3 regions of the Pantoea sp. KPR_PJ genome follow, and region 3 is predicted to be linked to each of the others. Evidence: predicted binding sites of a transcription regulator. Region 3 holds the regulator's gene; each other region holds the start of a gene.
The links. The regulator Fur, encoded in region 3, represses iron uptake genes when iron is present. The targets are predictions, from matches to a motif close to ATAATAATGAGAACNACTATCAA.

Region 1 (4,213 bases), on a different contig from region 3:
GCCCCTGTCTCGCGCGTGGACATCCCACGCGCCTCCAGTCGCGTCTCTGAAAACTCACGCGGTTTTTGTCGACCATACATCGTCCAGTTAATATTGCCAGACAGATTGCGCGTCATTTGCCACTCAAGCTGCGAGTTAATGGTGTATTTCGGAATAACAGAGAGCGGATTGCCCGTTTCTTTATCTTCCGACTTCAGCATATAGGTCGCATTGCTGCGCCATTCCAGCGTATCGGCAATGAGGGGGAGGGTCAGGTTGCCTTCCAGTCCTTCCACCACCGCTTTGCCCGCATTCTCCCAGCGCAGGATATCGTTTCCATTCGACGCGATGCCCGCTACCGCGCGGCCAGAGACGATCTTATTTCTGTAGTCGTTACGGAACCAGGTGATGCCCGCGACGTAGCCCTCATGCGTGTATTCCAGGCCCAGCTCTTTATTAATGCTCACTTCGGGATCGAGATCGCTGTTGCCCGTCAGATAGCAGCTGCTGGAGAGATTTTTGGGACAGCCGTTGCCGCGTGATGAAAGCAGATAACCTTCTGTCGACTGATAAAGGTTAGGTGCTTTGAACGCACGTGCGATACCGGCCTTCAGCGTGACGTCATCGCCCAGCATTTGCGAGAGATTCAGGCTCGGGCTCCAGTTCGCGCCAAAGCGATTGTGATAGTCAAAACGGATGCCGGGGATCACCTCGGTGGTGTCGGTTGCGGCGATATTGTCTTCGAGGTAGAGCGAACTCAACGTCGCGCTGTTGGTGCTGCTGCGATCCGCCGCATTGCCGCTGATATCGCCAATGGTGACGCCGCTCTGGTTTGAGGCCTGCATGGAGGCAGGGTCGTTAAGCTTGTCGTGATTCCACTCCGCACCCAGCGTCACCGTCTGTTCACGCAGCCAGTCGAGCGGGAAATTTATCTCCGCGTTGCTGCGATAGCTTTGCAGGCGGCTGGTGGCATAGTCCTCGCTGTTAATCATCCCTTCAACACTGCCCGCCGAGCCCTCTTTCAGGCGCGTATTGTTGGTTTTTTCATAGTTAAACGTGAGCTTTGACAGGCCCCAGTCCCAGATGCCGTTGTGTGCGAGACCATAAGACTGACGATAGAGACGGTTGGTTTCGCTGCCCACCAGCGACTCGACCAGCCCGTTAGCACTGTTGTTGCCGTTGCTGTTTTGCGTATCGCCCGCGTAAATATTGCCCTGGCGGCTATAGCCATAGGAAAAATCGAGGATCTGTTCGGGATTGATCTTCCATGAGAGCACGCCATTTACATCTCTATTGCGCACGCCTTCACGCCCGGCGGCATAGGAACCGTTTTGCGCGGTATTAATATCCCAGGCATCGGCATCGGTTTTGTTGATATTGCCGTAGAGCCGCATGGTCAGCGCTTCACCTGCCAGTGGCCCGCTCAGGCTGAAGTTAGCGCGCCGGGTGGCCCCCTCTTTATCATCTTCTGGCTGGTTGGTGAACAGTGACAGTGAGCCGTGCCAGTCGTTGGTGGGACGTTTGGTAATAATATTGATCACGCCGCCGGCTGCGCCAGAACCATAGCGCGCCGCCGCCGGGCCGCGAATAACTTCAATACGTTCCACCATTTCAGGCGGTACCCAGTTGGTATCGCCGCGTGAATCGCGCTCGCCGCGCCAGCTGTAGCGCACCGCGTTGCGTGAGGAGGCGGGAACGCCATCGATTAAAATCAGCGTGTTCTCAGGGCCCATGCCGCGAATATCGATCTGGCGATTGTTGCCGCGGCTGCCGCTGGCCCCGTTGCCGGTCAGGTTCACGCCGGGCATTTTACGGATAATATCGGCGAGGTCATTTACCGGCGGGCTTTTTTCAATATCTTTTGCCGTAATGGTAGAGACACCCGGCTGCTGCTTCAGGATCTGCTCGGCAGTTACCAGCATGGTTTCATCATCTGCCAGCTTCTCGATCTCTTCTGCGGCACTGACGCCTGAGGCCCCCAGCAGTCCAGCCATCAGCAGCGCGCATGGGTGTTTTCTGAAATAAGGCGTTACATTCACTTAAACCTTCTCCCTGTGGTGTTAATGTTTGTAAGTAAATGCGTATGATAGTGATAATGATTATCATTGTATAGTTACGGTCGGCAGATTTACATTTCTGTCTTCTGAGGTGAAAAGGCCACAGTGCCGGGCACTAAAAAGAGAAGCAGAAAGAAACCTGCCTCGGGCTGAACAGGGAGCCAGGCGGGGATCGAGGCCCCTGCGGAGGCTCAGCTGCGCGAGCCGGGTGCTGAAAATGTCGTCTGTTTTAAGACGGAAGCAGAATAAGTTATATCCTCACTTTGTCAGCTTCTGGCAAATCGACTGCCGCCTTTTTTGCCAGTACCTGCCCCGTCATGCACATTCAGCCTGCACGGTCGTGCCTAATGCCAGATTTCAACAATGGATAGTGTTTTTTCGCATTTGTTAAGGCTGCATATCCTCACTGAGAATGAAGCCGTCCAGCCGTATGGAGGGTAATTCCGCGCTGAAAATAACCCGTTAGGTCTGCGAAGCGCTATTCGGGCTGCACATTTACCCGCAAGGGGTTTATCAAATCAGGAGAAAGGTTCCAGTGAAACTCACGCATGGCATTACCCTTATCGCTCTCGCTCTGGCTGCCCAGAGCACTTTCGCCGCTGAAAATTCGGTGCCTACCGACAGCTCATTACACGTCGCAGCCGATCCTGCACTCAAGAACCTGCTGCCGGCTGATATTCTCCAGCGTGGATATATTGTTGCTGGCACTAACCCGAATACCCCACCGACGACCTTCTATAAAGAAGACAATAAAACTCTGGCGGGCCGCGAGATTGACGTAATGAATGCCGTGGGAGAACGGCTCGGTGTGGCGGTGCAGTGGCGAGACACCGGCGGTTTCGACAACATCATTCCAGGCCTGAAAACAGGCCGTTATGACGTGGCGCTGTCAAACATCAACGCCACGCCAGCACGCCTGAAGCAGGTGGATTTTGTCGGCTACTACAACGCCAGTCGGCTGGGCATTATCTCGCTGAAATCGGCCAACATTGCGCCGTTTACCACCTTCGACGCCGTCTGCGGCAAAGAGGTTGGCGCCGGGGCTGGCACCACGCAGATTACCCGTCTGGAAGAGGCGAGCAAAGCCTGTACAGGTGCGGGTAAACCGCCGATCAAAATTGCCGTTTTCCCGGATCGCCCGGCCGGCGTGCAGGCGGTCGTCAGCGGTCGCGTGCCGATGTTCTTTGGGCCTTATGAAGGTCTGACCTGGCAGGCGAAGCTGATTAAGCCGCTCACCCTGAGCGGTGAAATCAGCGTGAACGACGCACCGGTTTCCGTTGCTTTTCCAAAAGAATCGCCACTGGCGCCCGCGGTGCAGGCCGCGCTGAACTCGCTGATCAAAGATGGCAGCTACCAGAAGATCCTCGATCGCTGGAGTATCGGATTTGGCGCGGTGAAAGAGGCAAAACGTAATCAGGATATCTTTCAATGAATTATACCCCAGACCCGCGTGACGAACTGCGTATCGTTGGCAAACGCTACTATGGCCGCTGGCTGAGCGCACTGCTGGTGCTGCTGTGCGTGGTCGCCATGGCGCATTCAATGATCAACAATCCGCGCTTTGAATGGGGGGTGATTGCCGAAAATTTTACAGAGGCCTCTATCCTGCAGGGGGTGTTAATGACGCTCCAGCTGACGGCCATCTCCGTGGTGCTGGGGTTCGCGTTTGGCACAGTGCTGGCGCTGATGCGCCTCTCCTCTAACCCGGTGCTGGTGGCGGTGAGCTGGGCCTATACCTGGTTCTTTCGCGGCGTGCCGATGCTGGTCCAGCTGTTTCTCTGGTACAACATCGCTGCGCTCTATCCCACGCTCTCCCTCTCTTTACCGGGCACAGGCGAACTCTGGAGCGCCCAGTCCAACGCGCTGATCAGTCCGTTCAGCGCCGCCGTGATTGCACTGGTGATGCACCAGTCTGCCTACGCCGCTGAAATCGTACGAGCCGGGATCCAGAGCGTAGGCAATGGCCAGCTTGAGGCGGCGCGCGCGCTTGGCTACCGTCCGGCCCAGATCTTTCGCTTTACCATTCTGCCGCAGGCGATGCGCGCGATCCTGCCTCCGGCAGGGAATGAGGTGATCGGCCAGCTAAAAACCACGGCGGTCGTCTCGGTTATCTCGCTGCAGGATGTGCTTTTTTCCGCGCAGATTATCTACCAGCGCACCTATGAAGTGATCCCGCT
Region 2 (4,213 bases), on a different contig from region 3:
GAGCGGCTGAACCCACATCGCCACGCACAGGCTGTAGCTGGCCTGGAAAATTAACAGACAGGTGATGACCATCAGCAGATCGCACAGGCGCAGCATCAGGCGCTGTCTGGTCGGCGACAGGCGATCCGTGACCATTGACACGCAGATGTGGGTACCAGCACGGAAACCGACTGGCGCGCCAATAAAGGTGAAAATAATCATGCAGACAATCGCTATCGGCTCAGGCCAGGCGAGTGCGCCGTTCAGTACGTAGCGGGCGAAAATGCCGATGGGGATGACCGTCACCATGATCAGCAGCGCGACGGCGGCAATGCCCATGCACAGCAGATAGAGCCCATCCATCAGACGAGAGTATTGGGTCATATGCGTTACCTGAAAAACGCCGCGCAGGACGCGCGGCGGGGAGTTATTTAACGTCGGCGATCTGCGTCATCAGATCCTGATAGTTACTGCCAAACCGATCGCGCACCGGCTGGGTAGCCTTCACAAAATAGTCGCGGTCGGTCTGCTGAAAGGTGACGCCGCCCGCTTTCATCTTCTCCACTGACTGCTCGGTATAGGTGGCCCAGAGCTGGCGCTCCTCATCCTGCGCCTCTTTGCCCAGCTTTTTCAGCAGCGCCTGATCCTCAGGCGACAGGCGTGCCCAGGAGGCTCTGGAGAAGAGGATCATCTCCGGCTGAATAAAGTGACCGGTAAGGGTGTAGTACTTTGTCACCGGCAGATAGTTATGGGCGACGAAGGTAGGGGGATTGTTTTCTGTGCCGTCAACGACGCCGGTCTGCATAGCGCTGAACACCTCACTGACGCCCATCGCCACCGGGTTGGCACCCATCGCTTTCAGCGTCGCCAGTGAAATGGCACTGTTCTGCACGCGGATCTTCATGCCTTGCAAATCTTCGGGTTTGCCAAGCGGATTTTTGGTAATCATGTTGCGCTCGCCTGCATCGGTCCAGCCAAGGAACACCATGCGCGCGTTGGCATCGGCATCAAATTTATCGACAATCTGTTTGCCCACTTCACCGTCCAGCACCTTATGCATATGATCCACGTCGCGGAAGATATAGGGCAGTGTCAACACGCTGGTTTCAGGAGCGATGGTGGTGACGGGTGCCAGCGACACGCGAATCATATCGATCGCCCCCAGCTGCACCTGTTGCAACGTTTGATCCTCATCGCCCAGCACGCCACCCGCGTAGACTTTCATCTCCAGCCGCCCGTTGGTCGCCTGTTTCAGCTTATCGCCCATATGCTGTAATGCCACGACGGTCGGATAGCCGGCGGGCTGCACTTCCGCCACTTTCAGCACTTTGGCTGATGCAGACGTTGCGCTCAGGCCAAGCGCAGCAGCGACAGAAACAGCAAGGATCCATCTGTTCATTCTCATTGTTTTTCTCCAGGCAGGTAGAGGAGGGCACAGGTCATCAGCGGCAAAGAAAGCGGCTCGCGTGTTGCCAGAATAGGCAAAACCGGCTGGCTGAAAATGCAGCAATGCTGATTGAATGAACAATGTCACATTTTGAAACGATGTTTTAATAAATTTATACGGTGGTTCACATTTCTGAAATAAGCCAGCAAACTGTCGCCAATCCACCGTTAAAAGCCCTGACCCGGCACGTTTCGGTTTGTAAATAGTAATGAGAACCACTATCAATTCGCCCGTTTTTTGCTATTATTCGCGCTTATCCATTATTCCTGCATATGAAGTTGGAGACGCAGCGTGGTAGCCAGTGACTTGATGCAAACGGACCTCTCCGTTTGGGGCATGTATCAACATGCTGATATCGTGGTAAAAGTGGTAATGATCGGCCTGTTGCTGGCGTCGGTCGTGACCTGGGCGATCTTTTTTGGCAAGTTTGCTGAGCTCAGCGCAGCAAAACGTCGGCTGAAGCGCGAGCAGCAGGCGCTGGGCGAAGCCCGCACGCTGGGCGATGCCTCCCGTGCCGCCACCCAGTTTGACCAGCACAGCCACAGCGCCGTACTGCTTCATGATGCGCAAAATGAGCTTGAGCTTTCAGCCGGCGTGGAAGATACCGCCGGTATTAAAGATCGCACCAGCTTCCGCCTTGAGCGCCGCGTGGCCGCCTTTAGCCGCCATGCGGGTCGCGGTAATGGCTTCCTGGCGACTATCGGCTCTGTTGCTCCTTTTATTGGTCTGTTCGGTACGGTGTGGGGCATCATGAACAGCTTTATCGGCATTGCACAAACGCAGACTACCAACCTTGCAGTGGTTGCGCCTGGCATTGCTGAAGCGCTGCTGGCCACCGCTATCGGTCTGATCGCGGCAATCCCGGCGGTGGTGATCTACAACGTCTTTGCGCGCATGATCGCGGGCTATAAAGCCTCGCTTGGCGACGTGGCGGCGCAAATTTTGCTGCTGCAAAGCCGTGATATTGATCTCGGCAACGTGAACGCCAAAAGCGTCGATACCCGCCCGGCCGCTCAGAAATTACGCTTAGGTTAACCTCATGGCAATGCGATTGAACGACGACCTGGAAAGCGATGGCGAAATGCACGAGATCAACGTCACGCCGTTTATCGACGTTATGCTGGTTCTGCTGATCATCTTTATGGTGGCTGCGCCGCTGGCGACCGTGGATGTTCGCGTTAATCTGCCTGCCTCGACCAGTCAACCGCAACCGCGTCCGGAGAAGCCCGTCTATTTGTCGATCAAGGCTGACAAGCAGCTCTATATCGGCAATGAGCAGGTCACGCCGGAGACGCTGGTCAGCGTGCTGAACAGCCAGACCGAAGGCAATAAAGAGACCACCATCTTTTTCCAGGCGGATAAATCCGTAGATTATGAAACCCTGATGAGCGCCATGGACAAGCTACGTGGCGCAGGTTATCTGAAGATTGGCCTGATGGGGATGGAAACCGCCGCGAAATAAGATTTTGCGTGTGGAAAAGGGCAGCCGGATGGCTGCCCTTTTTTATTTACAGGCTGTTGTAAAAGACAACAGAGGCGGAGCACGCGGCAGAGGGGAGTAAAGCGATATCGGGCTGGCTTCACGCTTCTAACGGTGAATAATGCTGCATGATTGCAAGGTTAATTATTTGTTACTCTTGGTTTCATGATTGTAAAGTGCAATGGTGAGCTGAGTCACATTAATCGCGGTTCAGGCAGGCTAAAACGGAGTAAAAACGCAGGAAGCCACTATGAGCCACTCTTCATCTTTACAAAAACCCCAGGGCAGCGCCCGAACCATATTCAGCGTTACCAGCGGTAACTTTCTGGAAATGTATGACTTTATGGTGTTTGGTTATTACGCCACCGCCATTGCCAAAACCTTCTTTCCGGGCGATAACCCATTTGCCTCACTAATGTTAACCCTGATGACATTTGGTGCAGGATTCCTGATGCGCCCGCTGGGGGCCATCGTGCTGGGAGCCTATATCGACCATCACGGCCGTCGCAAAGGGCTGCTGCTGACGCTTGGCCTGATGGCAATTGGCACGCTGACCATCGCGCTGGTGCCGGGATATGCCACGCTGGGGGCTGCCGCGCCGATTTTGATTTTGCTGGGCCGCCTGTTACAGGGCTTCTCAGCGGGCGTTGAGCTGGGCGGCGTCTCGGTTTATCTGGCAGAGGTGGCGCCAGAAGGGCGCAAGGGCTTCTTTGTCAGCTGGCAGTCAGGTAGCCAGCAGATTGCAGTCATCTTTGCCGCGCTGCTTGGTCTGCTGCTTAACCACGTGATGGCGAAAGAGGCGGTCAGCGAATGGGGCTGGCGTATCCCTTTCTTTATCGGCTGCATGATTGTGCCGTTCCTGTTCTGGATCCGCCGCATGCTGCAGGAGACCGAAGCCTTCAGCCAGCGTAAACAGCATCCCACTATGCAGCAGATTATGCGCTCGCTGGCGAGTAACTGGGCGCTGGTGCTGGCTGGCATGCTGATGGTGGTTACCACCACGGTGATGTTTTACATGATTACCGCGTTCACGCCCACCTTCGGTAAAACCGTGCTGATGATGAGTGACAAACAGAGCTTTCTGGTGACGCTGTTTGTTGGCCTTTCTAATCTGATCTGGCTGCCGATCATGGGATCGCTGTCAGACCGGGTTGGTCGTCGCCCGCTGCTGATTATCTTCACGCTGCTGATGATCCTGACCACCTGGCCGGTACTGCACTGGCTGGTGGGATCGGCAACCTTTGCCCATCTGGTGGAGGCTGAGCTCTGGCTCTCCTTCCTTTACGCCAGCTACAATGGCGCAATGG
Region 3 (4,213 bases):
TGGCTGGGCTTTGAGTGGAGTGGCAACGTTCGTTATTCCTCAGATTACTTCGATCAGCTTTATCTCTATGCGGTTGAATTGATCAATAAAGGCCTGGCCTATGTTGATGAACTGACGCCGGAAGAGATCCGCGAATATCGCGGTACGCTGACCGCGCCGGGTAAAAACAGCCCCTATCGCGATCGCAGCGTGGAAGAGAACCTGGCGCTGTTCGAAAAAATGCGTAACGGTGAGTTTGCTGAAGGCAAAGCCTGTTTGCGTGCAAAAATCGATATGGCGTCCAGCTTCATCGTGATGCGCGACCCGGTGCTCTATCGCATTAAGTTTGCCGAACATCACCAGACCGGTAACAAGTGGTGCATCTATCCGATGTACGATTTTACCCACTGCATCTCCGATGCGCTGGAAAACATTACTCACTCGCTCTGCACGCTGGAGTTCCAGGATAACCGTCGCCTGTATGACTGGGTGCTGGATAACATTACCATCCCGGTACACCCGCGCCAGTATGAGTTTTCACGCCTTAACCTCGAATACGCGGTGATGTCGAAGCGCAAGCTGACGCAGCTGGTGAGCGAAAAAGTGGTGGAAGGCTGGGATGACCCACGCATGCTGACCGTGTCTGGCCTGCGCCGTCGCGGCTATACTGCAGCCTCTATTCGTGAATTCTGTCGCCGCATTGGCGTAACCAAACAGGATAACGTGGTTGAGATGGCGTCGCTGGAGTCCTGCATCCGTGACGATCTGAACGAAAACGCGCCGCGTGCCATGGCCGTGCTGGATCCGCTGAAGGTGGTGATTGAGAACCTGCCAGCAGGCCATCATGAAACCATCACTATGCCAAACCACCCCAACAAGCCGGAGATGGGCACGCGTGATGTGCCGTTTGGTCGCGAAGTCTGGATCGATCGTGCCGACTTCCGTGAGGAAGCCAACAAGCAGTACAAGCGACTGGTGCTGGGCAAAGAGGTGCGTTTGCGTAACGCCTACGTGATTCGCGCTGAACGCGTGGCGAAAGATGAAGCGGGTAATATCACCTGCATCTACTGCACCTGCGATGTTGATACCCTGAGCAAAGATCCCGCTGACGGCCGCAAGGTCAAAGGCGTTATCCACTGGGTTTCAGCCGACCATGCGCTGCCAGCAGAATTCCGCCTTTACGATCGCCTGTTCAGCGTGCCGAATCCGGGCGCAGCAGACGATTTTCTGACGACCATCAATCCCGGCTCGCTGGAGATCCGCCAGGGATTTGTTGAGCCTGGCGTGCAAAATGCCATGCCGGAAGCGCCTTATCAGTTTGAACGCGAAGGCTACTTCTGCGCTGACAGCCACTACTCTCGTCCAAATCATCTGGTGTTTAACCGCACCGTTGGACTACGTGATACCTGGGCAAAAATCGGCGATTAAATTTTTGCATTAACCGCATCACTTTATGACAACAGGGCGAGCAATCGCCCTTTTTTATGGCTGTTATCTGCGCTTATACACGTTTTTATTCTTCAGAGGATAATATTAACTTGTCGGACCACATTGAGAGTTGTCTGAGTTAATTAAATTTAATCAATTTCCAGATGTGAATTTGTTATTTTGAGGTAGGCTATTCGCTCTTAAAAAGGCTATGCGGGCATAACAAGGAAATAAAATGACAGCTCTCGCTCAGGAAGCAAGACACAGCGTAGTAGTTTTGCATCAGTTAATCGAACGTATCTTTAATCAGCCGTCAGGTGAAGATGACAGTTTCCATTTACTCCTCTCGCATTTTCACCCCGATTTCCGCATGGTGACGCCGCAGGGCAAACTGCTTGATTTCAACCAGACTGAAGATCTCTTTCGTCAGCTGCAGGGGAAGCGTGAAGGAATGCGTATTGCCACCAGCGAGCACGCTGTTATTTCCCAGCAGAAGAATGAAATCACCATTCAGTATCGCGAACTGCAAATGATGAACGGTCAGGATCAGACGCGCATTTCACTGGCTATCCTGGATTGCAGTACGTCCATCCCTCGCTGGCGCTATCTGCACGAAACCCTCGTCGCCTGACAGCCATAAAAAAAGCCGGTATCTGTACCGGCTTTTAGCATTACTGCATAGCACACTGTTTTTACTGATCGTGGAGCGTTTCGTCTTCGCGGCAATCGCCCAGCGCGCAGTGACCGTAGAGGTAAAGGCTGTGGTTAGTCAGCTTAATACCGTGACGGGTAGCGATATCACGCTGGCGCGTTTCGATAGACTCGTCGCTAAATTCGATAACTTTGCCGCAGTCAAGGCAGATCAGGTGATCGTGATGATGCTGCTGGGTCAGTTCGAAAACCGATTTCCCGCCTTCAAAGTTGTGACGCGTTACGATGCCTGCATCATCAAACTGATTAAGAACACGATAAACGGTAGCCAGACCAATCTCTTCGCCCATATCAATCAGGCGTTTATACAGATCTTCCGCGCTGACGTGATGGCACTGAGGTTCCTGAAGCACTTCCAGAATTTTGAGTCTGGGCAGCGTGACTTTCAGGCCAGCCTTCTTTAATGCGGTATTGTTGTCAGTCATGCGGATATTGTCCTGTTACTTTGCTGGTTACTTGAGGCGCCTTGCCTTGAATGTCGTTCGGTGTCTATTCTCATTTGCGTCTCATTATAGAGGCGAAGCTTTGAAATGAAAACCGAGGGAAACGCCTGAAATCAACACGGGCTGTCAGGGAAAACATAACGGCGCCGGGTGGAAAAATGCAGGAGGTTCGTCATCATCTCGCTAACTTCCTGACCTCGCGGGAGAAATAAGCAGATAACCGATGTGGGTATTGTACAGAATTGCAGATGAAAGTTAAAAATCTGTAGCTATTATTTCTATAGGAAAAACCACTCCCTCAATGTGAGCCAGCGCCCACATTGAGGAGCGGACACTTACGCTTCGATGATGGCCTGCAGCTGTAGCTCATCATAAATCTGCTTAACCCAGGCATCAACGCGCTCGTTGGTCAGTTCAGGCTGGCGGTCTTCGTCGATCGCTAAACCGAGGAAGTGTTTATCGTCGGCCAGGCCTTTAGATGCTTCGAAATGATAGCCTTCGGTCGGCCAGTGCCCCACGATAACCGCGCCGTTTGGCTCGATGATATCGCGGATAGTGCCCATCGCGTCGCAGAAATATTCGGCATAATCTTCCTGGTCGCCGCAGCCAAAAAGGGCCACCAGCTTGCCGTTGAAATCAATCTCTTCCAGCGTCGGGAAGAAGTCATCCCAGTCGCACTGCGCTTCACCATAGTACCAGGTCGGAATGCCCAGCAGCAAAATGTCGAATGCTTCCAGATCTTCTTTCGTGCTTTTGGCAATGTCATGAACTTCCGCAACGTCTTTACCCAGCTGTTTCTGGATCATTTTTGCAATGTTTTCGGTGTTGCCGGTATCGCTGCCAAAGAAGATGCCTACGATTGCCATGGGGTAAATAACCTCTTAAATCCTGATAATGAGATGCATGCGCGGTGCGCACAATTAAGCGAATGATAGCAGAGCGGGCAAAAGGGCGGAACTTGAAAAGCCGCTACATTTGCTTCTGCGTGCGCTTTGCGCGATTCAGTCCAGTTTGAGTTGCGCCAGCAGCATTTGTTCAATCAGTTCGCTGCGGCTGATATTGCGCTGCTCAGCCAGGGTGTTCAGGGCATCCACAGCCTCGCTGCTCATTTTGAGTTCGACACGGCGCAGCCCGCGCACTTTGTCACGTTTCAGTTGATTGCGCTTATTGATGCGCAGCTGTTCATCACGCGATAGCGGACTGGTTTTCGGTCGACCGGGACGACGCTCATTTGCAAACAGATCCAGCGTAGTGCGGTCAGTGTGTTCTTTTGCCATGGCTTAATAAAACTGAAGGCGCGAACAGGCGCGTTTATAACGAAATGGGCTATTGCCGTAGCAAAAACAGGCAGCGGCAAAATTTAGCGCGCCATCATACTCCAGCCGGAGGGATGACGCCAATGCTAAACCGCGAACGGCAAGCTTTTGCTTTTAAAGCGCAAAAAAACGGCGAACGCTGCGCAATACGGCATCAGGTTTCTCGGCATGCACCCAGTGACCGGCACCGGTGATAACGTGTGCATGGGCGGCCGGGAACTGACGCAGCAGCGCATCACGGTACTGATTGTCGAGATAGGGCGAATCGCCGCCGCGAATAAAGAGCGCCGGATGCGGCCAGGCGGGTACCTCTTCCCAGCCAGAGAGTGTAGCGTA

Region 1: a site for Fur is predicted at 2,063-2,085, ahead of HP564_RS03395 (TonB-dependent siderophore receptor). Genes of this name have one in related genera too.
Region 2: a site for Fur is predicted at 1,629-1,651, ahead of exbB (tol-pal system-associated acyl-CoA thioesterase). Genes of this name have one in related genera too.

What each region holds. Positions count from the first base shown of each region.
Region 1 covers NZ_JABMIK010000001.1:719,928-724,140, reverse strand. The annotation lists gene HP564_RS03395 (TonB-dependent siderophore receptor) at 1-1,973, opposite strand, end outside; gene HP564_RS03390 (ABC transporter substrate-binding protein) at 2,572-3,468, shown strand; gene HP564_RS03385 (amino acid ABC transporter permease) at 3,465-4,213, shown strand, end outside.
Region 2 covers NZ_JABMIK010000006.1:208,583-212,795, reverse strand. The annotation lists gene HP564_RS14485 (TRAP transporter small permease) at 1-363, opposite strand, end outside; gene HP564_RS14480 (TRAP transporter substrate-binding protein) at 407-1,384, opposite strand; gene exbB (tol-pal system-associated acyl-CoA thioesterase) at 1,736-2,461, shown strand; gene exbD (TonB system transport protein ExbD) at 2,466-2,888, shown strand; gene HP564_RS14465 (MFS transporter) at 3,157-4,213, shown strand, end outside.
Region 3 covers NZ_JABMIK010000003.1:383,085-387,297, forward strand. The annotation lists gene glnS (glutamine--tRNA ligase) at 1-1,407, shown strand, start outside; gene HP564_RS10350 (hypothetical protein) at 1,643-2,038, shown strand; gene fur (ferric iron uptake transcriptional regulator) at 2,100-2,543, opposite strand; gene fldA (flavodoxin FldA) at 2,897-3,427, opposite strand; gene ybfE (LexA regulated protein) at 3,563-3,838, opposite strand; gene ybfF (esterase) at 3,992-4,213, opposite strand, start outside.